Regions from separate parts of the Oceanobacillus iheyensis HTE831 genome, predicted to be linked through region 4. Evidence: riboswitches for the same ligand, from Rfam matches in the RefSeq annotation. Region 4 holds a riboswitch; each other region holds the start of a gene.

Region 1 (5,612 bases), 260 kb from region 4:
TGTAATGCTGCCGGACAAGATATTTGGATAGATATCATACTTTTTCGTTACGAGCGCAAGTGCCGGATCTCCCGATGATTCTCCGAAGAACGATAATTTAGCTACTTGACCATTCTCACTCAAACCATCGATTAAATCATCCGGAATGTCATGCGAGAATAAACTATTCACAAAACGCTTTGTGGTCCGTAGCTGTGGCGATATGAAAATATCTTTCGTATAGCCTTCCTCAATCACTTCCCCATTTTCCATGACTGCGACCCGATCGCAAACTCGCTGGATGACATTCATCTCATGTGTAATCAGCAAGATCGTAATCCCAAGTTCTTTATTAATACGTAATAATAAATCCAAAATCGCTTCCGTTGTATCCGGATCGAGTGCACTTGTTGCTTCGTCACTTAATAACACTTCTGGCTCATGAGACAGTGCCCGCGCAATCGCCACTCGTTGCTTTTGCCCACCGGAGAGCTCTGACGGGTACGCATCATGCTTGTCGGCTAAGCCAACGATATCCAAGTATTTCTGTACCCGGTCCTTCACTGCTTTTTTATTCAGACCAGTTAATTTCAATGGGATAGCGATATTATCGTAGACCGTTGCTGTTTTTAATAGATTAAATCCTTGAAAAATCATTCCGATATGACTTCTTGTTTCACGGAGTTTTCCTGATTTCAACGTGGTTAATTCTACATCATTCACTTTTACCGATCCCTGATCTGGCTGCTCCAGTAAATTCACACAACGAATAAGTGTACTCTTTCCTGCGCCACTATAGCCGATCACGCCATAGATTTCTCCTTTTCCAACAGATAAAGAAACATCTTTCAATGCCTGAATATCTCCTTGTTTTCCTGCAAATGTCTTTGTGATGTTGGTTAATTCAATCATTTGTTTATGCTCCTTCCGTTACGCACTTTGCCAAAATCCTTACCACGAAGGAACGAGCGATCCGCCAAATTCTTCTTCGATAAATGTTTTGACTTCTTCACTGCGATAAATATCTGCTAGTTTTTGGATGATTTCATCGTCTTCATTTTCCGCTCTGACAGCCGCATGGTTAATATAAGGTGAATCTTTTGGCTCGATGAAAATAGCGTCTTCCGTTGGAGTAAATCCAGCTTCGATGGCGAAATTCGTATTAATCGCTGCCGCATCCAATTCCTCTAACTGACGTGCAATCTGCGCAGAATCGAGTTCCACAAATTCATAATTGCCGTTATTCTTTTCAATATCACGAACAGTGGAATTAATCCCCGTCTCCGGATCCAACTCGATTAAACCAGCTTGTTCAAATAATAAAAGTGCACGACCGCTATTGGTTGGATCACTAGGCAGTCCGATTGTTGCTCCCTCTGGCAATTCAGACACATCACCGACATCTAATGAATAAATCCCCATCGGGAAAGTCACCGTATCAAATGATTTCACTAAGTCTAGGTTTCTATCTTCTCTAATAGCATTAAAATACGGTTCTGTTTGGAATATATTTAAATCGAGTTCCCCTTCATCTAATGCAACATTTGGCATCACATAATCCGTGAACACCTCCGTCTCGATATTAATGCCTTCCTCTTCTGCTAGTTCTGTTACTTTCTCAAGAATCTCTTCATGTGGTCCTGCCGTTACACCGATGACTAATTTTTCATCATCGTACAACCCTTCACTTGCCCCGCTAGATTCTTCACTGCCACATGCAGCCAAAAGTGCTACTGCTAAAAATACGATCGCTGTTAATAATCCTTTTTTCATGATGTTTTCTCTCCTCTTTTTTCCTTGTAATAGATTTGATTATTTTTCTCTACTTGCTGTAACGCACTTGCTAAAGATTCCGCCGTCACTTCCCGGTTCATAAAATGTATCGACTCTTGCGGCAGAATTGCTTTCTGAATAATCCTTTCGACGAGATCAGTATTAGTTATATCAATACCGATCTCCTGTAAACTAGATGGCAACTGCCATTGATCATAAAAATCGAGTAATCGCAAAAGCTCTTCTTCTTTTTGTTCGAATGCCAATTGACCAAGGATGCCGTATGCCACAAGCTCCCCGTGCAAGAAGTGTTGAGCCTCGCTGGCTTCCGTTAATCCATTATGTAGTGAATGTGCCCCGGCAATTCGCCCTGCCTTATCGCCAAATCCGCCTACCATTCCGCCTGTTATAATAATCGCCTCGATAACACGGATTAATGCCGGTGTCACTTGTTTATCCCGGACGGCATCGAGTGCTGCTTTTCCGTCTTCCAGCAATACATCTCGACAAATACTAGCGGAGAATTGGGAAACTTTCACGGGAACAGGCACTTCTTCATTCGGGTAAAAACTCTCGATTAATGCGTCGGCTTCATAAAATTTTGCCAGCGTATCACCAATCCCCGCTCGTAAGTATTCGATAGGAGCATGCGCAATAATCGCCGGCTCTACTAATACAAGTGTCGTCGCTAATGGAAAATACGTATAGTGTGTAAATGCTCCATTACTGTCGTAAAAGACACTAAGCGGTGTCCATGCAGCACAGGTCGCAGCAATTGTCGGAATTAAAACCGATTTAACCTCTGCTTTAGCAGCTGCGGCTTTCGTTATATCCAGTGCAGTCCCGCCACCTATACCAATTACGGCATCAATCGCATGTTGGTGAAGCTGATCCGCTATTTTATCCGCTTTTTCTAGCGTGGTATGACCGTCAATAAAGATGATATTCGCTTCTACTTGCTTCACTAATACAAAAGGCAAATACGGCTTTGCCGCCTGCCATGATCTCTTCCCTGCGATAACTTGTATACGATTAACTGACAGTTCTTCAAGCAGTACAGGAATTTCCTCCAAGACATCCGCGCCAATCCGATAATGACCCGGAGCTCCTTTTACAATCGATGTGGACATAAATCCTTCCTCTTTTCTCATGTTGTGAATTTTTCCGGGAAACTAAAAAATGCCTCCCGATGTGAAATCGAGAGGCATAACATTACACTACGTAAGTCATTCATCACCTCTCTTATTTCTCAAAATACTGTCCGTATTTTGCAGGATTTAGCACCTATTCATCACTGGAATTACGATGAACGGTTGCCGGGCGTCACAGGGCCAGTCCCTCAGCCACTCTCAATAAGAGATATTAGCGTATTAAATTTTAATTATCATACTATTACGGTTTTTACTAATTGTCAATAAGGGATTTGGATACTAGTTGAAAACTCATTTAAGACAGAATAAGCATCCAATTACATATATATGTATATATCTAAAAAGGGAATATATTAAAGAAAAAAAGGAGGTAAATTAACTCCTTTTTTTATTACCTAATTGAAATCACTTACTTTGTAACATCTCAATTTGTATTTGAAGTTTTGTAGAATTTATTGCATCATAATTTTGTAACCAAAGAGCACTACTTTTCCCTGTACTTTGAGGATTATTACCTAATTGTCTGGACATCTCAACTGTATTATTAACTAATTTAGATTTACTTTTTTCCCATACACTCAAAGGATCAACACTCCACTCTAGCACATTACTATCTTTTATTTCTATTAAAGCTCTAAAAGCCGCTAGTATAGGGAATATAAACCCCTGTGTTATATGATAAAGTGTAGGATTCTGATAATATCTTGTAGTCGCCCCTTTATCCTTTCTATCAACACCTTTAACTTTTCCAAACTGTCCTTTTGGGTTAGATAATTTATAACCTTCTACCATCTCTAATTCAATTTTATCGTATAATTTCACTATTTCTGGTAATAAAGGAGCAATATGTTCATAATCGTTTCTAGAATTGTTGGTTGTACCGTCATAATTAGCTAAATAATCTTTTAAAACTTGCGCTTTACCACTATAAGCTTGTATTGGTTGATTACTATTATCTTTATATTTAAACTTATTGAAAGCATACATCAACCTTACTAAATCTACCGTATCTAATCGCTTATCTTCGTTTTCTCTGTATGCAATATCTTTTGAAAATGGTTCGTTCTCAATACTTTCTTTCACAAATTCAAACTTGTTTGCCAATTCAGCTATAGCTTTGTCTGAAACTTGCACACTTGTATTTCTAGCTGCCGATAATTCATCTATTTCAATTACATTATTCATTATCTCTAGATGTACGTATTGTTTTTCATCTGGATCTAACTTTTTCTTATTTTTTATTATAGCGTGATAAGTGTGCCCTCCGTCTAAAACGCCATATTTTTCAGTTTGATCAACACTACCTAAATCAAGTGTAATTTCATTTGTAACAGCATCTATACCAATACTTTTAGCTGAAATTAAGATTCCTCTATTATTCACAAAAAAAGATTGAGTACTCTCTGTTAAAGCGTCCTTTATTCTTCTATATACTTTAGTATTTGTTTTTACATCTCTAGGGTTTACCTCTGTCGGAAATCCACTTGGAATTTGTTCAATGTCTACCCACAAATGATAAACTTCTCTATTATCACCTTCATATGGACTTTTTAATTTTGAATATTTTTTATAATTAAATCTAAATTTATTGTTTTTCAACTTAATTCCTCCTAATATTTTGTTATACTTAGATTATATTGTTAAATAGAATTATTTGGAAGGAACCATGGTACCTGAATTATGGTTAAAAGACAAAAAAATAAATTTATTAATGACCCTTATTATAAAATGGGATTAAAATTAAGGGAATTGCGTGAACATAATAAAATGACAATATCAGACTTAGCTGAACTCATGGATGTATCTGTTAAAACAATCAGCAATTATGAAAATGGATACAACCGTATGACTATTGAAGCAATAATTAAAATTTATAGAAATAGTGTATTCGGAGAAAAAGATCTAGAAGAATTATTGGATTTGTTTATAGTTAGCATATTTGATAATTGATGGTTTAACTTTATTCTTAAAATAATTTATTATTTCTAGAACCTCTTTACAATCTATTACTGTATATAAGTTAAAATCCTCCTATAAAAACTGGAGAGCTTTAGATAAATCTGTATAAGCATAAGATTATTTAATGCTTTACTCATGATCAAACACAAAAAGGGTCTTGCAGGACGTGTTCTTTCTCTTATATGAACTGGATAATTTTCCTTAAAAAGGAGAATTATCTTGAATTTCAATGAGGAAATACGTAAAACTATGGGATCAAAAATGCGAGAAGCTAGAAAGAAAAAAGGATTAACACAAGAAGAAGTAGCAGAAATTTGTAATTTAGATGACAAACACATAGGAAAGCTTGAAAGAGGCGAAAAAACACCACTAGTCACTACACTGTTTAAATATTGGAAAGCAACTGATATAGATGTAAATAGACTATTTCAAGAACTGGATGAACTTGAGAGAAAACTAAAGAGCCAGCATTCTTCTGAGGTCGATTCTGAATGATCTCGCCACCATTTGCTGGTATTTCACCTTTGACAATGGCAATCTTACCTAAAAATAGATTCAATGTTTCCTCTACCATTCTAGAAATACATCAAACAATAGAGCAAAACAAACTACCTATTCAACTAATCAGAGAAGGATGTTTATATCATTATTCCACTTATGAAGGTAGAAAAGCCGCTACTTACTACCACACTGGCTTCAAACGAAAAGTTCCTATTGTGATTAGTGTTTCACACCAAATTATAGCTTTCC
Region 2 (5,612 bases), 1.2 Mb from region 4:
CCAAGTTTTACTTCTTTTTTCCATAAGAAGCAATGATTATGTACGGAACAGGAGGTAATCCGATATGAATTTTGAATTAGATGAAGATATTCAAATTATCAAGGATAACGTACGGAATTTTATTCAAACAGAGGTAGAGCAGGTTGCTGATAATATTGAACGAAATAATAAAATACCTGATCGAATAATCGAATTATCAAAACAAATGGGATTATTTGGTTTAAGTATACCCGAACAATATGGGGGATTAGGTATTGGAATGGTAGGAAAATGTGCATTATATGAAGAAATTGGAGTCACCCATAATGGGTATACAACACTCATTGGTGCTCATACTGGAATTGGTACTGTTGGAATAGTAGAGATGGGAAACGAACAACAAAAACAGAAATACTTACCTCTTATGGCAAGCGGAGAAAAAATTGGTGCATTTGCCCTTACAGAACCGGAAGCTGGATCAAATGCAAGTGCTTTGAAAACATCGGCTATTAAAAAGAAAGATAAATATATATTAAATGGAACAAAACACTATATTACCAATGCCACTGAGGCAGAAGTGTTTACTGTGATGGCAGTTACCGATCCTGCCAAAGGTGCTAAAGGCATTTCTTCTTTTATTGTTGAGAAAAGTAATTTGGGATTTCATGTAGGCGCAGTTGAAGAGAAGATGGGGCTAAAAGGTTCTCACTCTGCAGAAATAATTTTAGATGATTGTGAAGTTTCAGTAGAGAATTTACTTGGTGAAGAAGGGCAAGGGTATGTGAATGCATTAAAAATTTTAACGAATGGTCGAGCTGGTTTGGCGGCTCGAAATTTAGGGTCATGCCAGAAACTCTTAGATATGTCGACTACCTATGCAATTGAAAGACAACAATTCGGGACATCGATTATTGACCATCAAGCAGTAGCACATATGTTAGCAGAAATGGCTGTGGAGATAGAGGCATTGCGGGCCTTAACATATAAAGTGGCGTGGATGGTAGATAATGGAGAAAATGTCATTAAAGAAGCAGCGATGTTAAAACTATATGGTTCCGAAGTATACAACCGAGTGGCAGATAAAGCAGTTCAAGTGCATGGGGGAATTGGTTATATATCTGATTTTCCAGTGGAACGATATTATAGAGATGCGCGTATTACTCGGATTTATGAAGGAACATCGGAAATTCAGAAGAATATTATTGCAGGACAATTGAAAAAACACTATAGCAACAGATAAGAAGCAGGGAGGTATAAAGGTGGAGGATCCGATCGTTATTGTTAGTGCAATTAGAACGCCAATTGGAGCATATGGCCAATCATTGAAAAACATATCATCTGGTTTCCTAGCAAGCCATGTAGTGAAAGAATCATTGAGAAGAGTCAATCTTCCTGCTGATCATATAGATGAGGTTATTTTAGGAGAAGTAAGACAATCAACAGAATCATCGAATATTGCTAGAGTCGCAGCACTAAGAGCTGGTATTCCTGAACAAGTTACTGCTTTCACGGTAAATAGATTATGTGCTTCTGGAATTCAAGCAGTGACATCCGGAGTGCAACAAATTCTAAGCAATCAAGCTGATATTGTAGTAGCGGGGGGAGCAGAGAGTATGAGCCGATCTCCAATATATTTACGAAATACTAGATTTGGAGGGGATCGAACAACTATCGTAGATTCTAATTTAGAAGCAGGACAACAACCTCCAGAAATCTATGGTAAGAGCCTATCAATGGGAATTACCGCTGAGAATGTTGCTAGGAAATATAAAATATCAAGAGAAGATCAAGATGCATTTGCATTAGAAAGCCAGCACAGAGCAAAAAAAGCCATCGAAACAGGACGATTTAAAAAAGAGATAGCCCCTATCGAAGTTAAGGAAAAGAAACAAACATCTGTATTTGCAGTAGATGAATATCCTCGACTTGATACATCTTTAGAGAAACTAGCAAGTCTAAAACCGGTATTTGAAGCAGACGGTACGGTGACGGCAGGTAATGCTTGTGGCAGAAATGATGGGGCGTCAGCTCTGGTAATCATGAAAGAGTCACGGGCCAAACATCTTGGGTTGAAACCACTCGCAAGAATTATAGACTGGAGTACAGCAGGTGTGTCTCCTGAAATGATGGGGATTGGACCAGTACCCGCAGTCAATCAATTACTTAAACGAACGAATAAAACATTGCAAGACATAGATTTAATAGAATTAAATGAAGCATTTGCCTCTCAAAGTATCGCTGTCATCCGCCAACTAGGTTTGGATTATGAAAAAGTAAATGTTAATGGTGGTGCAATTGCATTAGGTCATCCGGTCGGTGCTACAGGAACACGGATAATTACGACATTAATCTATGAGTTAATTCGAAGAAAACAACAATATGGCATAGCTACCTTGTGCGCTGGTGGCGGTCAAGGAATGGCAATATTAATTGAACAATGCTAAGCTATTTTGCATTATCAGGATATGTTGATTGTATATGATTGAGAGATTTCTTAATTAAATGACGTAAAGTATCCAGATTAATATCACTGAGTTTATTAATGTAGACGCATGATTTTCCTGTAGTGTACTTCCCTAAATCTGTCAATAATTCATTATCTTGAGAAACTTCTGTTGAGAGATAGAGACTGATTTTTGATTTTCTAGGAGAATATCCTACCATTAAAGATTCACCCGAGTGGCCAGAAGCGTATTTATATTTGTATTTTCCAAAACCAATAATACTTGTTCCCCACATCTTTGCTGGATACTCAGTAGATTCGGTAAATATATCTAATAATTGATAAGCATCTTCTTTCTTTTGAACATGATCGATACTTTCGATGAATTGAATAACACTGTTTTCTGTTTCTTTTGTTTTTAGTTCATACATTTTCATCGCTCCTCCTACTATGATTGATAATAGTATAACAAACGAATCGTATAATTAATAAACTATCTTTATAAAAATGTTGCGCTGCTTGATTTTTTCGTTCAGTCGAATCGCTTTTTTGCTGCCATTCACCGATCCAACTAACTAGTAAAAGAAAAGTCCTTTTCTAGAAGCGCTCTAATGCCCAAAAATCTAGAAAAATACTAGGGAATTGGTGAATAGAAGCGCTCTAATAACCAAGTATCTTATAAAAAGTGTGTGCTGGTTCTTTGCAATAATAGCTCTTGGTTTTCTTTCAATTTGCTATATTTTACGATTGGTTATGTTGAGCTTGATTTACAACCTTTCACTACGAACAAAAATCAGCTTTTCTAAATTATAATAAATTTCACTATTGATTATTTTAATGTTATCAGTTAGAATATTATAAAGTTAATTTTTTAAAAATTTAATATAGTTAGACTTATCAAGAGAGATGGAGGGATTGGCCCGATGAAGTCTCAGCAACCAGCCTAGATAAGGTATGGTGCTAATTCCAATAGGCTTACAAGCCTTAAAGATAAGAAGAGCTATGTATTTTAACCCTTCTTCTTACTTTTAGAAGAGGGGTTTTTTGATTTTTAGAATAGGAGGAGATTATTATGAAGCGGAGTTTACAAAGACGTTTGCAAGAAGGCACGGTAATAGCAGGAGAAGGGTATTTATTTGAATTAGAGAGGAGGGGGTACTTACAGGCAGGTTCGTTTGTACCAGAAGTAGCCCTTGAAAATCCGGATGCGTTAAAACAGACGTATCGTGATTTTATGAACGCTGGTTCGGATGTTGTATTAGCATTTACATATAATGCACATCGAGAGAAAATGCGTATTATTGGTAAGGAACAATTACTAGAACCGTTGAACAGAAGTGCTATTCGTTTAGCGAAAGAAGTAGCCAAAGAACATCCACAGGAAGAAGCATTAGTTGCAGGAAATATTTCTAATACAAATATCTTTGACCCTAATGATGAATCAAGCAAACATAAAGTGAGAGAGATGTTTGCCGAAATGGCACAGTGGAGTAAAGAAGAAGACGTTGATTTTATAAATGGGGAAACGTTCTATTATCATGAAGAGGCAGAGATTGCTTTGGAAGAAATATTGAAAAAAGACTTGCCAGCTGTCATCACACTAGGATTAATGGGAGAGAACATCTTAAGAGATTGCTATACAGTAGAAGAATCGTGTAAGATATTATCGGAAAAAGGAGCCCTTGTTGTTGGCATGAATTGTTTCCGAGGTCCAGATACAATGCAGCCTTATATCGCAAAAATTAGACAGCATGTAGACGGTTATGTAGGTGCATTACCTATTCCATATCGTACATCAAATGAGCATCCGACTTTTTTCAATTTACCTGATGGTGGGTGTAGCTGTCATCTCCCTACTGAGACCACTTTTCCAACTGCATTAGATCCACTGTACCATAACCGTTATGAACTGGCAGCATGGGCTAAAGAAGCAAAAGAAATCGGTGTTAATTATATCGGATTATGCTGTGGGGCTTCTCCAGCTATGCTAAGAGCTGTTGCAGAGTCTGTTGGGAAAGAGACCGTTAATTCTCCTTATTCTCCTGACATGGAGAAACATTTCTTGTTTGGTAAGGATAAAAGTTTAAAAGAGCATAACGTAGGTTATCGATTCAAGGCATAATATCGTCATTTCTCTGGAGGATTTATTAGCGTATTGGAAAAATCAAAGAGGTTGATGGGTGTGGCAATTATGAGGGAGACAGATAAATCCTCTAACTTGAACGTGAAAAGAAGAGAAACATAAGAATTTAAGGCGTGTAATCATTATATGATGAACTGGAATAATGGAAAATTCATACGCGATCTTCTACGGGTGGTTGTCAGTCTCCTCATCCCTTTTTCCTCCCGTAGAGTTTTACGTATATCTTCCATTTTCCTTTCATTTTTTTGAAATAAATCTTGCTGCTCCGTATAAAAAGTTAAACCTCACTGTTGTGTCCTAAATCTTAGTGATTTTCTACTTCATATGTTCCTGCCTCTATTTCGGATTGCAATGAATATAGATAATTTTTTAACTCTAAATCCTGGATACTTTCAATATCATTCCATTTAAAATTTAATGGCTCTTCATCGATTAACATGGCAAGCCAGGTATCCCCATTACTTCGGTAAGTAGCAATTAATTTGTACTTTGAAGTGTAGGGAGGAATCTTAAATGACATTACTCATCATTCCTCGCTAATTTAGTTGTTTATATATTCTTATATCGGTATATATTGAAGGATATCAACTAGCTTGAATAAATAATTAGGTAATTACACCTAACTATTTATTCAGGAATGATTATATTTTAATGGGAATGATGTGTTTTACTGTCTACATAGGACCCCATTCAATGAGAACTCCTATTATTAAAGCTATAATTGCAATTACTAGCCATATAAGAAATAGAGGGAATACCCATTTTAGCCATTTTGTATAAGGTACTTTAGCTACAGCAAGACTAGCCATAAGAATTCCTGACGTAGGAAAGATTAAATTAGTGAGTCCATCCCCAAATTGATAAGATTGAACAGCAACTTGTCTAGTTACCCCAATCATGTCAGCTAATGGAGATAGAAGTGGCATTGCTATCATTGCTTGTCCGCTACCTGAATTGACTAAAAAGTTAAGCAATGAATTCGAAATAAACATACCAATAGCAGAAAATACTGGTAATAAATTTTCAAGAGGTACGGATAATGCATAT
Region 3 (5,612 bases), 1.1 Mb from region 4:
TTTATAATAATTCATTCTAAATAAAGTCATAAAAGTGATGTAGAGAAAAGAGAGCAGTCGAATAGAAAACCGACTGCTCTCTTTTCATCTGACTATTTATCCAGCATCCACTGAGGTTTACCAAACCCCTGAAATTCATCATCTATTATTTGTTCAAATTCATCGGATTCCACAATTTCTTTAATATCTTTTACCCACTGCTCCTCCATATCTGCTGTATTAACTACAACTCGATTTCGATAATCATCTGGCATATCTTCTAATACTAATGCATCTAATAGATCCATATCTGCTGAAAGTGCAAAATTTCCCGGTACCGCTGAAGCATCCTCAGAATCTACTAATCGTGGCAATTGAGCGGCTTCTACTTCTTGAAACTCAATATTTTTTGGGTTTTTCACAATATCTTTAACAGATGCTTTTAATGGATCGACTTCGTTACTAATTTCTATAAGACCCGCATCTTCTAACATGATTAATGTCCTTGCTAAGTTCGTAGGGTCATTCGCTATAGTAATCTTACTTCCTTCTTCAATAGCCTCGACACTATCATAGGAGTTGGAATATAGTCCCATAGGAGCTGTAGGTACAATAATTACTTCAGATAAATCCATACCATTTTCCTCTGCGAATGCTTCATAATAAATCTTATGCTGAAAAAGATTGGCATCAATATCTCCATTATGTAATGCATTATTCGGTTGTATATAATCCGTGAATTCTGTATTATTCACTTCATACCCTTTTTCCTCTAATAATGGTGTAATAGCATTTGTCACCATATCACTATAGGGTCCTACAGTAGCTCCAAATTCAATCGTATTCTTTTCTTCATTTCCACCATTTGCTTCTTCACTCCCACATGCTGTCAATAATGTAACACTTAATAGAGTTGCTAAAAATAATTTCCACTTCATATGAACCACTCCTTTATTCTTTAACGTTTATTTACACTCTTTGCAATAAAATCACCAAAATATTGAATAAATTGTACTAGTACAATAAGAACGATTACTGTAGTGAACATTACCATATCATCATAACGATAATAACCGTAGCGAATGGCTAAATCACCGATACCTCCTCCCCCAACAGTACCAGCCATAGCAGAGTAGCCTACTAAACTAATTGCCGTAATAGTGAGTCCACTAATAAAACCAGGTTTTGCTTCTGGATAAACAATATCCTTAATAATTAACCATGGTGATGCTCCAGTTGCAATAGCAGCTTCAATCACACCTCGGTCTATTTCCCTCGCTGCGGATTCTACAATTCTTGCATAGAATGGAATCGCTGCAACAGACAATGATACGGATGCTGCTAATGGTCCTGTTGTTGTATCGACTAGCCACTTTGTAAATGGAAGTAAAAATACTAATAAAATGATGAATGGAATCGAACGAATTAAATTAACAACCACACCTAATGTCGATTTAACAAATCTATTTTCTAAAAATAACCCTTGTTCTGTAACATATAGAAGAATACCAATAGGTAGGCCGATAATTAATGCAACAATTAAACCCAGACCTACCATGAGCATGGTTTCTAAGAAAGCTTGATTCAACTCAGGAAGTAAATTTAAAATACTAGTAAGATACATGTTGAATCACCTCCACTTGCTTTATGCGCTCTTCTAAGTAGCTAATAGCACTACTTATTTCCGAGGGATCTCCGCTTACTTCCATAATGAAAACACCTAATGGTTTGTCTTTTATGTATTCTACTTTTCCATGAAGAATATTTCCTTTCACCTTATGTTGTTGTAACATATCAGATACGACTGATTCAGCAGCAATATCTCCACGAAACTGCAGTTTAAGTAGTGTACCATTACATTGTTTTAGCAACGCTTCAGGTAATTGAAAGTCTAAAACTGTGTGGATAAAGTCTTTCGTTAATTTCTCGTTTGGATCTGAAAAGATATCATATGTCTTCCCATTTTCAATGACTTTACCGTTTTGCATCACAGCGCAACGATCACATATTTCTTTTACTACTTCCATCTCATGAGTAATGATTACAATCGTTATCCCAATTTGTTCATTTATTTTTTTAAGTAGTTTTAAAATTGATTTTGTTGTACTTGGGTCTAATGCAGATGTTGCTTCATCACAAAGTAATACCTTTGGGTTATTCGCAAGTGCTCTTGCTATACTAACCCTTTGTTTTTGTCCTCCACTTAATTGAGAGGGATATTGGTTTGCTTTATCCTCAATTCCAACTAGATTCAATAGTTCTAGAGCTCTTTTATTCCGCTCCAACTTACCAACACCAGCTGCTTTGAGTGCAAATGAGACATTTTCCACTACTGTTTTGGAAGAAACTAAATAGAATCCTTGAAAAATCATCCCTATAGATTGTCTTGCCTTACGTAATTGTTTATTGTTTAGCTCTAATAAGTCAATTCCATCAACAAATACCCTACCCTTTGTCGGCCTTTCCAGTACATTCATACAACGTAAAAGCGTACTTTTACCTGCACCGCTATATCCAACGATGCCATATATTTCTCCCTTTTTGATATCAAGGGAAACTTGATCTACCCCTATCACTCTTCTCTTTTTAGATTCATAGTGTTTCTCGATATTTTCCAACTGAATCATACATAACACATCCCATCAAAAAAACCTTCTTTCATTCAGAAAGAAGGTTTTTACATATCATTACCTTATCTTTCAGAAAAAATTCTGCAGGAAGAAGCACCACTCCGTAAAGGTAGGTTGCTGTGACATCGTAGGTCCTGTTCCCTCCGTCACTCTGGATAAGTTATTCAATTTTATTTTAGAAATAATAAGAATAATCATAATCTGATAATCCAAATTTGTCAATACATTAACGAAAATAAGCTGATAACAAAGTACATGTTATCATAAGTTATTTTTATCAACTAAACCTATTATTTTAGCTAAAAAACTGTAGATTTAACTATCTTTCACTTGTACGTTCAATCATATCTGTTACTGTAATTCCTTCGTACCCCTCTTCTTTAAAGAAACGAAGTATAATTGGAAGTGCTTCTATAGTTGGCGTACGATCTCCACCCGCATCATGAAAAAGAATAATATCTCCTGGTGAAAGATTACCAATCACTTGATTAGCAATGGTTTTACTATCCACATCATCCCAATCTCTTGTATCCTGATCCCAAGCCCACATCGCTACTTTTTGACCTTTTTTCTTTGCAATACTAATAACTGTTTCATTATAGTTTCCTCCAACCGGACGAAAAGTAGCAGGATATTTCCCAGTGATCTTTTCAATAATTTCATTTGTTTTTGTTAATTCATCATTTAAATAGGTAATGCTCCCGTTATGAGTAAACGTGTGATTTCCAATTTCATGGCCTTCTAGAAATGCTCTAAATACAAGTCCTGGATATTTACGTGCATGAGCACCCATCACATAAAATGTACCTTTCATATTATACTGTTCTAATATGTCTAAAATCTCCGGTGTATAATCAGGATGTGGTCCATCATCAAACGTTAAAGCAACAATTTTCTCATCGGTTTCCCCTTCCCAAATAGCATCTCCTGCTTTTTCGAAGTCAAACCGATCTTTTGATAAAACGTTACTTGGTTGCTGTATTAATAAAATAACGATACCTAGAATAACGAGTATAAACTTCCTCATTCCACATTCACCTCAACTCATATTGTTTGATTGTAAGTAAAATCTATACATACAAGCGGTTCTTTCCCCAATACTGATCAATGCTTTGCAAGATATGATTTCGGTATCTTTCCTCGACTTATAACTTTCCTCATGTTGATTGAAACCCGTAGAGAAATATCTAATAAACAGCCCTAAAGAAACGAGGATGCGGTCCATATATGAACCGCATCCTCGTACTTTAGTGTAATGACGTGTTATTTAATTTCTAGATAGCTTAAAATTCTCTACTAATTGTTGTAAGTCTTCTGCTACAGTAGTTAAATCTGCCGCTGAATTTGCAATTTCTTCCATTGAAGCAAGCTGTTCTTGTGTAGATGCTGAAACATTTTCGGCTTCATGTGATACTGTATCACCAATGGAGGCCACACCTTCAAAAAGAGAAGTAAATTGTTTCGTTGCCGTTGATATTCCTTCAATTTCAGTTGTTACATTCATGATTTGATTCGTTATAGAATCTACATATCCAGTAATATTTGAGAAAGATTGATCTGCATTATTAGCAATATTAATCCCTTTTTCAACCTCTGTTGTTGCAGCTTTCATCGAACTCACCGTATTCGCAGTTTCCGATTGAATAGCGCTAATCATTGTCTTAATTTGCTCTGCTGATTGGGAAGATTTTTCAGCAAGTTTTCTTACCTCATCAGCTACCACAGCAAATCCTTTCCCATGCTCTCCGGCTCTTGCTGCTTCGATTGTAGCATTAAGAGCTAATAAGTTTGTTTGCTCAGAAATATCCGTAATAACATCAATAATTTTGCTGATTTCTTCTGATTGATTGCCTAAACCTTCAATATTATTGGATAGCTGATGTGTATTCTCTTTGATAAATTCCATTTGACTAATTGTAGTATTCAATGCTTTGTTACCTTCATTAACAGCTGAAATGGTATTGGTAACAGTATTTGAAACTTCATTCGAACTTGCTTCTATCGTATAAATAGAATCTGTCATTTCCTTCGCTAATTTGGAGCTCTTTGTTATATTGTTATTTAAACTACTCATACCCTCAGCTACTTCTTGTACAGAAGAAGAAATTTGCTCTGTTGCTGATGTATTTTGTTCGGTACTGGCATTTAATTGTTCAGCTGAGGATGCTAAATGATTTGATTTATCTCTAACTTGAAGGATAATTCCATTCAAATTTTCTCGCATTTTATTAAATGATTGAGCTAGTGTACCTAATTCATCATCTCGATGGAGGTGTACCTCATCGCTTAAATCTCCATGACTTATCGTATCACTTGCACTTACAAGATGATATATCGGTTTCGAAATAGAACGAATAATAATGACAATTACTACCCCTCCAAGAATTAATGCAACCGTTATAACAAAGATTGTCGTATTTAAAATTGGGCTCACATTATAGGCTATTTCACTATTAAACATGGTTCCAGCTATTTTCCAACCTGTAATTTCACTTGTAGCAAATGCCAATTGTTTGTCATCACCTTCAAATTGATAGCTGAATTTTCCATTTTCCGAGTCGTATAGCTTGGAGAAAAAATCTTCTACCGCTTCAGAACCAGCCTCATAATCGGGGTGACTAATATAGCTTTGTCCTTCATCTAATAGAAACATATACCCTTCTTCCCCGATAGCGACTGAATTAACTATATTTGTTAAACTAGCTAACTCTAAGTTTACTGCTACAACACCATCATTATTTGCAGTAGCTTTCGCAAGTGTTACAACCACTTGATTAGAAGAAGCTGATACGTAAGGAGTTGTTACGATTACTTCGCCTTGATTTTCCATCGCTTGTTGATACCAAGGTCGCTCTCTTGGATCATAATCGGATGGGTTTTTAAAGGATGTAGGGAAGTTCATGAATTCTCCCGTCTCTGACCCTACATATGTTTGTTCAAAGACTACATCTTTTGCATTTTGCATATTTTCTAAGATTCTGCCTGTAGCTTCATCTGCATTAT
Region 4 (5,612 bases):
GGTTTTTCAACTTCTCCTTCAGCTGGACAAAATAAATCTTCCACCGAGCAAGCATCTGCAGGACATAGCTCAAATCCTTCTGAAGTATCTACTCGAACGGCATAAACAAATTTCCCACCAACGAACTCACAACGAGTGATATAAGCCTCTGGAGATACAATATACTCTTGCAATAATGTTACACCATCAATTGGTTCTTCAAATTCACTACTATTCACATAAGATTGGAGAGCTTGTGTTGAACGAAATAACTGTACACCTAAGCCTTTTCCTGCTCGATTATGTTTGGTAATAAAACTTGTTCCTTCAAACTGTTCTGCCGCTTTTAAGATATTTGCTTTCCCAACTGCTGCAGCTGTTTTAGGCGTTTTCACACCAAATCTTTCTAGTTCCAAGTATTGTTGAACCTTACTTACTTCCAACTGTAGAGCACGACTACCATTAATCACCGTTCTACCATGAAACTCTAACCAAGCTAACACCGCATTTGTAAATTCAGGGGCATAACGATTACCTCTTGTATGTGAGGATGCGCTCATACGATTATAAAATATACCCTCTGGCGGTTCACTTAGTAGATCTATATGCCCTTCTTGAAGTAACCAATCTTCATAAGGAAGTTCCAATTCATCCAATCGTTTTATAAGGTGGTCCGTCCATTCCATATTTTCATGTAAAACATAAATTTTACTCATCATCAGGTCTCCTTTTAGTTTAACGTAGATGTCTTCTTTCTTAATTCTTCCACTCTAGGCATCACTTGCTTAGCAAATCGTTCTAGCTCTTCCAATTGAGGCGAGCATTGTAATAAGAGCTGATCCAACCCTACTTTTTCATATTCTATTATTCTTTCGGCAATTTGTTCAGGTGTGCCTACAAGATTCGGACGTAGTCCTCTATTCGATACAGAGTAATCTTTTATTTGCACTTGTTGTTCTAGTTGGGATTTTGAAGTAAAGTCTTTCATTCCTGCATATCCCTTATCATCTTTTATTGATGTAATTCTCTCCAACTCTTGAAATGCTTCTTCCTCCGAATCTCTGCATATCACATACGCAGCCATACTAAATGATTGCAAAGCTGCTTTATTAAGACTATTTCTCCGATTTTTCATATTAGCAATTTTATCTTGAATTTCTGGTACAGTGCCACCATGCATCACATATGCATCACATAGAGTAGAAATTACTCTCTTTCCTTTTTCACTTTCTCCACCAGCATATAAAATTGGATTCGGTTGTTGGATTGGTTTTGGCGCTAATTTCGCATTCTCCACTTGATAAAACTTACCGTGGTAAGAGAATGTCTCTTCCGTCCATAGCCCTTTTAAGACCTCTAGGAATTCGACCGTTCTATCATACCGCTCATCATGCTCAGTAAAGTCCCCACCATATTGTTTTGCTTCTTCTGACCACCATCCAGAAACTACATTTAGCGTGAACCTACCTCCGCTTAATTGATCGATATTAGCTGCCATTTTCGCTAGTACTGCTGGATTATGATATATCGGCCTAACCGCTGTCATAATTTCGATTTTGTCTGTTACAGCAGCTAACCCAGCCGCTGTTGTCAAAGCTTCTAAAGAATTTGCTTCTATCCCTTTAATATCATTTAAATATAACTCAGCAATTAAAGTCGTATCATATCCCCATTCTTCCGCGTGCTGAATTACCTGTTTTGCATATTCAAAAGTAGGAGGCATCTGTTCATCTTCTACATTACGCAACCACCCTCCAAAAATCGGCAACCAGAAACCATACTTCATTTTCATCCCCCATTATCTATCGTTAGTAATTAAAAAACCCTTTTCATAAAGATAAGAAAAGAGCTCTGTCGCCGACTTCTCTTATCTACCAAGCATAGAATACTTGATGGATTTGGCACAGTATTCAAGCTAGAACCTGTTGCCGAGGCTTCTTTGGGCCATTTCCCTCCACCTCTCAGGATAAGATATTTCATTATTTAGTTTGTTGCCACGATAATAATACAAGTTGATAGAATTGTCAATTAATTTTTTCTTACAAAACAGAGTTGACTTATATGAATTGATATATTAGAATATATAAAAAATTAATACTTCTTATCGAGAGAAGCTAAGGGACCTGGCCTGTTGACGCTTCAGCAACCTCTATCTCCATTAGAAAGGTGCTACCTCCAGCAAGATGTATGTCTTGAAAGATAAGAGTCCAGATTAAAAAAAATCCGCGACGCTCTTATTTATTAAGGGCATCGCGGATTTTCTTATATTAATTTTATTTTTAAAGGAGATTGGTAAAATGAACAACATTGTGACATTGTCCGGCAGCCCCTCCGAACTATCTAGATCTGAAAAAGTACTACATTATTTAGGGAATCAATTAAGTGAACAGAAATTCTATGTGACCCATATTTCTGTTAAAGATGTACCCTATGAGGATTTATTCACAGGAAATTTCCGTAGTACAGCCATTAAGAACATCACTCAAAAAATTCAAATGGCTGACGGTGTCATTGTTGGTTCTCCTGTTTATAAAGGAGCGTATTCAGGTGTATTGAAAGCATTAATTGATATCCTGCCTCAAGATGTACTAAAGCACACACCAGTATTACCAATTATGACCGGAGGCAGCCCTGCACATTTATTAGCAGTTGAGTACACGTTAAAACCGGTTCTTGCAACCCTAAAAGCACATAATCTCAAAGGGTTATACTTTTTAGATGAACAAATCAACAAACATCGCGATATCCCTATTGCCGATGATGAGATACTACAAAGAACGAAGAAACAAGTGGACTATTTTGCTCAGATGGTTGAAGGAACATCAACACAAGCATTAACAACTTATTTATGATAGAACAAAGCTCAAAGAAGAGTGGTCGCTATGAAAAAACCAACAAAGAAATGAGAAAGGAATCATTTACCTTTATAAGAACAAAAGCGCAAGCGCCCGTTTATCACCGTATGTCCTGCGCCCCTGTTTTTCAAGGGGTGGTTCGACTGGTCGAACTTCTTTATTTCTTTGAGATAAAGGAAACACGATAAGCGTATGCGAATCGATGTTGACTTTCACCATTGGCATAAGTGCGACTATGCCTCATAAAGAACATTCGGCAGTCTTCTTTTCACCATGGCATAAGTGCGACTATGCCTCATAAAGAACACTCGGCAGTCTTCTTTTCACCATGGTATAAGTGCGACTATGCCTCACAAAGAACATTCGGCAGTCTTCTTTTCACCATGGTATAAGTGCGACTATGCCTCACAAAGAACATTCGGCAGTCTTCTTTTCGCCATGGCATAAGTGCGACTATGCCTCATAAAGAACACTCGGCAGTCTTCTTTTCACCATGGCATAAGTGCGACTATGCCTCATAAAGAACACTCGGCAGTCTTCTTTTCACCATGGTATAAGTGCGACTATGCCTCACAAAGAACATTCGGCAGTCTTCTTTTCACCATGGTATAAGTGCGACTATGCCTCACAAAGAACATTCGGCAGTCTTCTTTTCACCATGGTATAAGTGCGACTATGCCTCACAAAGAACATTCGGCAGTCTTCTTTATCGTAAGGAGGTTTCCGGAAGGACAATAGGTGATGGGCGCTTGCGCTGGACGTGGCTAAATAACTTAGTTGTTTATCCACAGCCCCAAAGTTTTATAATTTCCTAGACCATAAGAAAAGAGACTAGGAATGTTCACTCATTATCCTAGTCTCTTTAAAATTATGAAATCTTAAAGGCTATATATTACTCTCCTATGACACCACATGCAATACGATCTCCTGCATCACCAGATGGCTGAGACTTATAATCATCTGGACCTGAATGAATTATTAATGAGGTTCCTTGTTCAGTATACAACGTATTCTCTGTATCAGCCTGTAGAGTCACCATTGGTGCATCTACCTCTGTCTGAACTGTTCCATCTTCCTCTACGGTAATGTTCTCTAAATCACCTGCATGAGGTCCTTCTGGATGATTGAACCCGTGCTTAGCATTTGTCGGATTATAATGTGATCCTGCTGATTCAAAATTTGGCAATTCACATTTACCTGCTTCATGAATATGAAAACCATGTTCTCCTGCTGGAAGATTTTCACCTTCTAATGAAATCTGAACCCCTTCTTCACCTTCTGTTAAAGTAGCTGTTCCAACTACTTGTCCTTCATTATTTTCTAGCGACACTAAAACTTCCTCTTCCGCAGTTGCATTCGATTCTACCGCTTCTTCACCTTTATCCTGATTTTCTTCATCTGATTGATCATCACCGCAAGCCATCAGGAACAGCGCAATTACCATAAACGACAATAAATATACCCATTGTTTTTTCACTATGTTTACTCCTTTCACTGAAGAAATGAATATATAATGATTTCCTATTTCTATAATTCACAACTTAGCTTAGATTTAAACGCGAAATTTGGTATAATATGTAATTTGTAAAAATCCGAATAATTGGCATATGAAACCCGATTTATATGTATACTCCGCTTTCTCATGCATCGAGGTCTTCTATACCTTCCACAGGGCAAGGAAGACCTCGACTGCATTGCAAGCAGAGCATCGTTTTTTGAATTTCAAGGAGTATCGTATATTTCATATGCTTATTCTAACTTTCATCCGTCTTCTAACTAGAACTTTTTCAAGCAGCTAGTGTTGTCTTATTTTGTTTCTGCTTTCTATTTTTCCATGTGTGTTTCATATACGGCATTACCCAACGATCCACACCGTATTTACCAGCATTAGCTCCAGCCACAATGATAAAGATTGTCAGTAATACCATCTGTGCATTTGTGCTGACTGTTCCACTAAATAAGAACGCGAAGTTCATAGTGATACCCATTAAAGCAGCGAAGTTTGTGAATAAACCAAGAATTAATGCTATCCCTACCAGTACTTCTCCCCACATTACTAAAACAGTAAATAACTCTGCGTTCGGAAGAGCAACAGCTTCTAAAAAGGCGCCCCACCAAGCTTGAACTGTTGGATGTTCTCCACCAGTTTGAGCAATAGCTCCTTGTAAGAAACCACTTGCATCAAACTCTCCTCCCATTATTTTACCTAAACCACTTGTTAACCAAACATAACCAATATACACTCGAATTATTGTCCATAGACCAGCAGCTACCTTATGATTTCTAATAAAATTCATCATTGCCTTTTCTCTCCCTTTTAATTAATTTCTCAACACTTTGTTCAAAATTTCACAAATAAATTTATTAGGATATCCTTTTTACACTTTTATAATAGCATTTTTGTAACACGGAAACGATGTTCTGTGAATGTTTTCACATTATAGAAACAAAGTAGTGAATACTTTTTGAACAATTAAAAATTAAATTGAAACCTTTCACACAAGAAAGACGTATTTAAACTATCGGCCAATATATTAAATTCAAGGAGGTTTTTGAGTGGAGCCTTTATTACATGTTCAAAACTTAAAAAAATCTTTTAAGGATAAACAAGCTTTAAAAGGAATATCATTTGAAGTTCACCGTGGTGAAATCATGGCTATTCTAGGCCCTAATGGTGCAGGAAAATCCACCACTATCCGTAATATCATGGGGATTATGTACCCTGATAGTGGGACTATTCAATTTAATTATAATGGGAAAGGTATCCCCAAAAATAAA

The links. A riboswitch is a leader RNA that binds a small molecule or an ion and turns the genes downstream of it on or off. The one in region 4 is predicted to bind S-adenosylmethionine.
Region 1: it holds a riboswitch for S-adenosylmethionine, as region 4 does, so the genes downstream of both, OB_RS16955 (iron-containing alcohol dehydrogenase family protein) here and ssuE (NADPH-dependent FMN reductase) in region 4, are expected to answer to the same signal.
Region 2: it holds a riboswitch for S-adenosylmethionine, as region 4 does, so the genes downstream of both, OB_RS03765 (homocysteine S-methyltransferase family protein) here and ssuE (NADPH-dependent FMN reductase) in region 4, are expected to answer to the same signal.
Region 3: it holds a riboswitch for S-adenosylmethionine, as region 4 does, so the genes downstream of both, OB_RS10805 (methionine ABC transporter ATP-binding protein) here and ssuE (NADPH-dependent FMN reductase) in region 4, are expected to answer to the same signal.

The regions. Positions count from the first base shown of each region.
Region 1 is NC_004193.1:3,463,410-3,469,021, forward strand. It holds gene OB_RS16945 (methionine ABC transporter ATP-binding protein) at 1-891, opposite strand, end outside; gene OB_RS16950 (MetQ/NlpA family ABC transporter substrate-binding protein) at 931-1,752, opposite strand; gene OB_RS16955 (iron-containing alcohol dehydrogenase family protein) at 1,749-2,903, opposite strand; SAM riboswitch class I at 2,992-3,111, opposite strand; gene OB_RS16960 (AIPR family protein) at 3,309-4,502, opposite strand; gene OB_RS16965 (helix-turn-helix domain-containing protein) at 4,584-4,853, shown strand; gene OB_RS16970 (helix-turn-helix domain-containing protein) at 5,082-5,357, shown strand; gene OB_RS16975 (competence protein ComK) at 5,354-5,612, shown strand, end outside.
Region 2 is NC_004193.1:723,713-729,324, forward strand. It holds gene OB_RS03750 (acyl-CoA dehydrogenase family protein) at 65-1,219, shown strand; gene OB_RS03755 (thiolase family protein) at 1,239-2,423, shown strand; gene OB_RS03760 (DUF1801 domain-containing protein) at 2,425-2,853, opposite strand; SAM riboswitch class I at 3,314-3,419, shown strand; gene OB_RS03765 (homocysteine S-methyltransferase family protein) at 3,495-4,544, shown strand; gene OB_RS03770 (hypothetical protein) at 4,870-5,085, opposite strand; gene OB_RS03775 (YfcC family protein) at 5,240-5,612, opposite strand, start outside.
Region 3 is NC_004193.1:2,131,596-2,137,207, forward strand. It holds gene OB_RS10790 (hypothetical protein) at 1-7, shown strand, start outside; gene OB_RS10795 (MetQ/NlpA family ABC transporter substrate-binding protein) at 93-917, opposite strand; gene OB_RS10800 (methionine ABC transporter permease) at 938-1,603, opposite strand; gene OB_RS10805 (methionine ABC transporter ATP-binding protein) at 1,590-2,606, opposite strand; SAM riboswitch class I at 2,669-2,771, opposite strand; gene OB_RS10810 (polysaccharide deacetylase family protein) at 2,929-3,636, opposite strand; gene OB_RS10815 (methyl-accepting chemotaxis protein) at 3,877-5,612, opposite strand, start outside.
Region 4 is NC_004193.1:3,198,687-3,204,298, forward strand. It holds gene OB_RS15690 (ATP-grasp domain-containing protein) at 1-695, opposite strand, end outside; gene OB_RS15695 (LLM class flavin-dependent oxidoreductase) at 710-1,765, opposite strand; SAM riboswitch class I at 1,844-1,952, opposite strand; SAM riboswitch class I at 2,078-2,185, shown strand; gene ssuE (NADPH-dependent FMN reductase) at 2,277-2,831, shown strand; gene OB_RS18440 (hypothetical protein) at 2,828-3,022, shown strand; gene OB_RS15705 (superoxide dismutase family protein) at 3,727-4,311, opposite strand; gene OB_RS15710 (DoxX family protein) at 4,622-5,134, opposite strand; gene OB_RS15715 (ABC transporter ATP-binding protein) at 5,391-5,612, shown strand, end outside.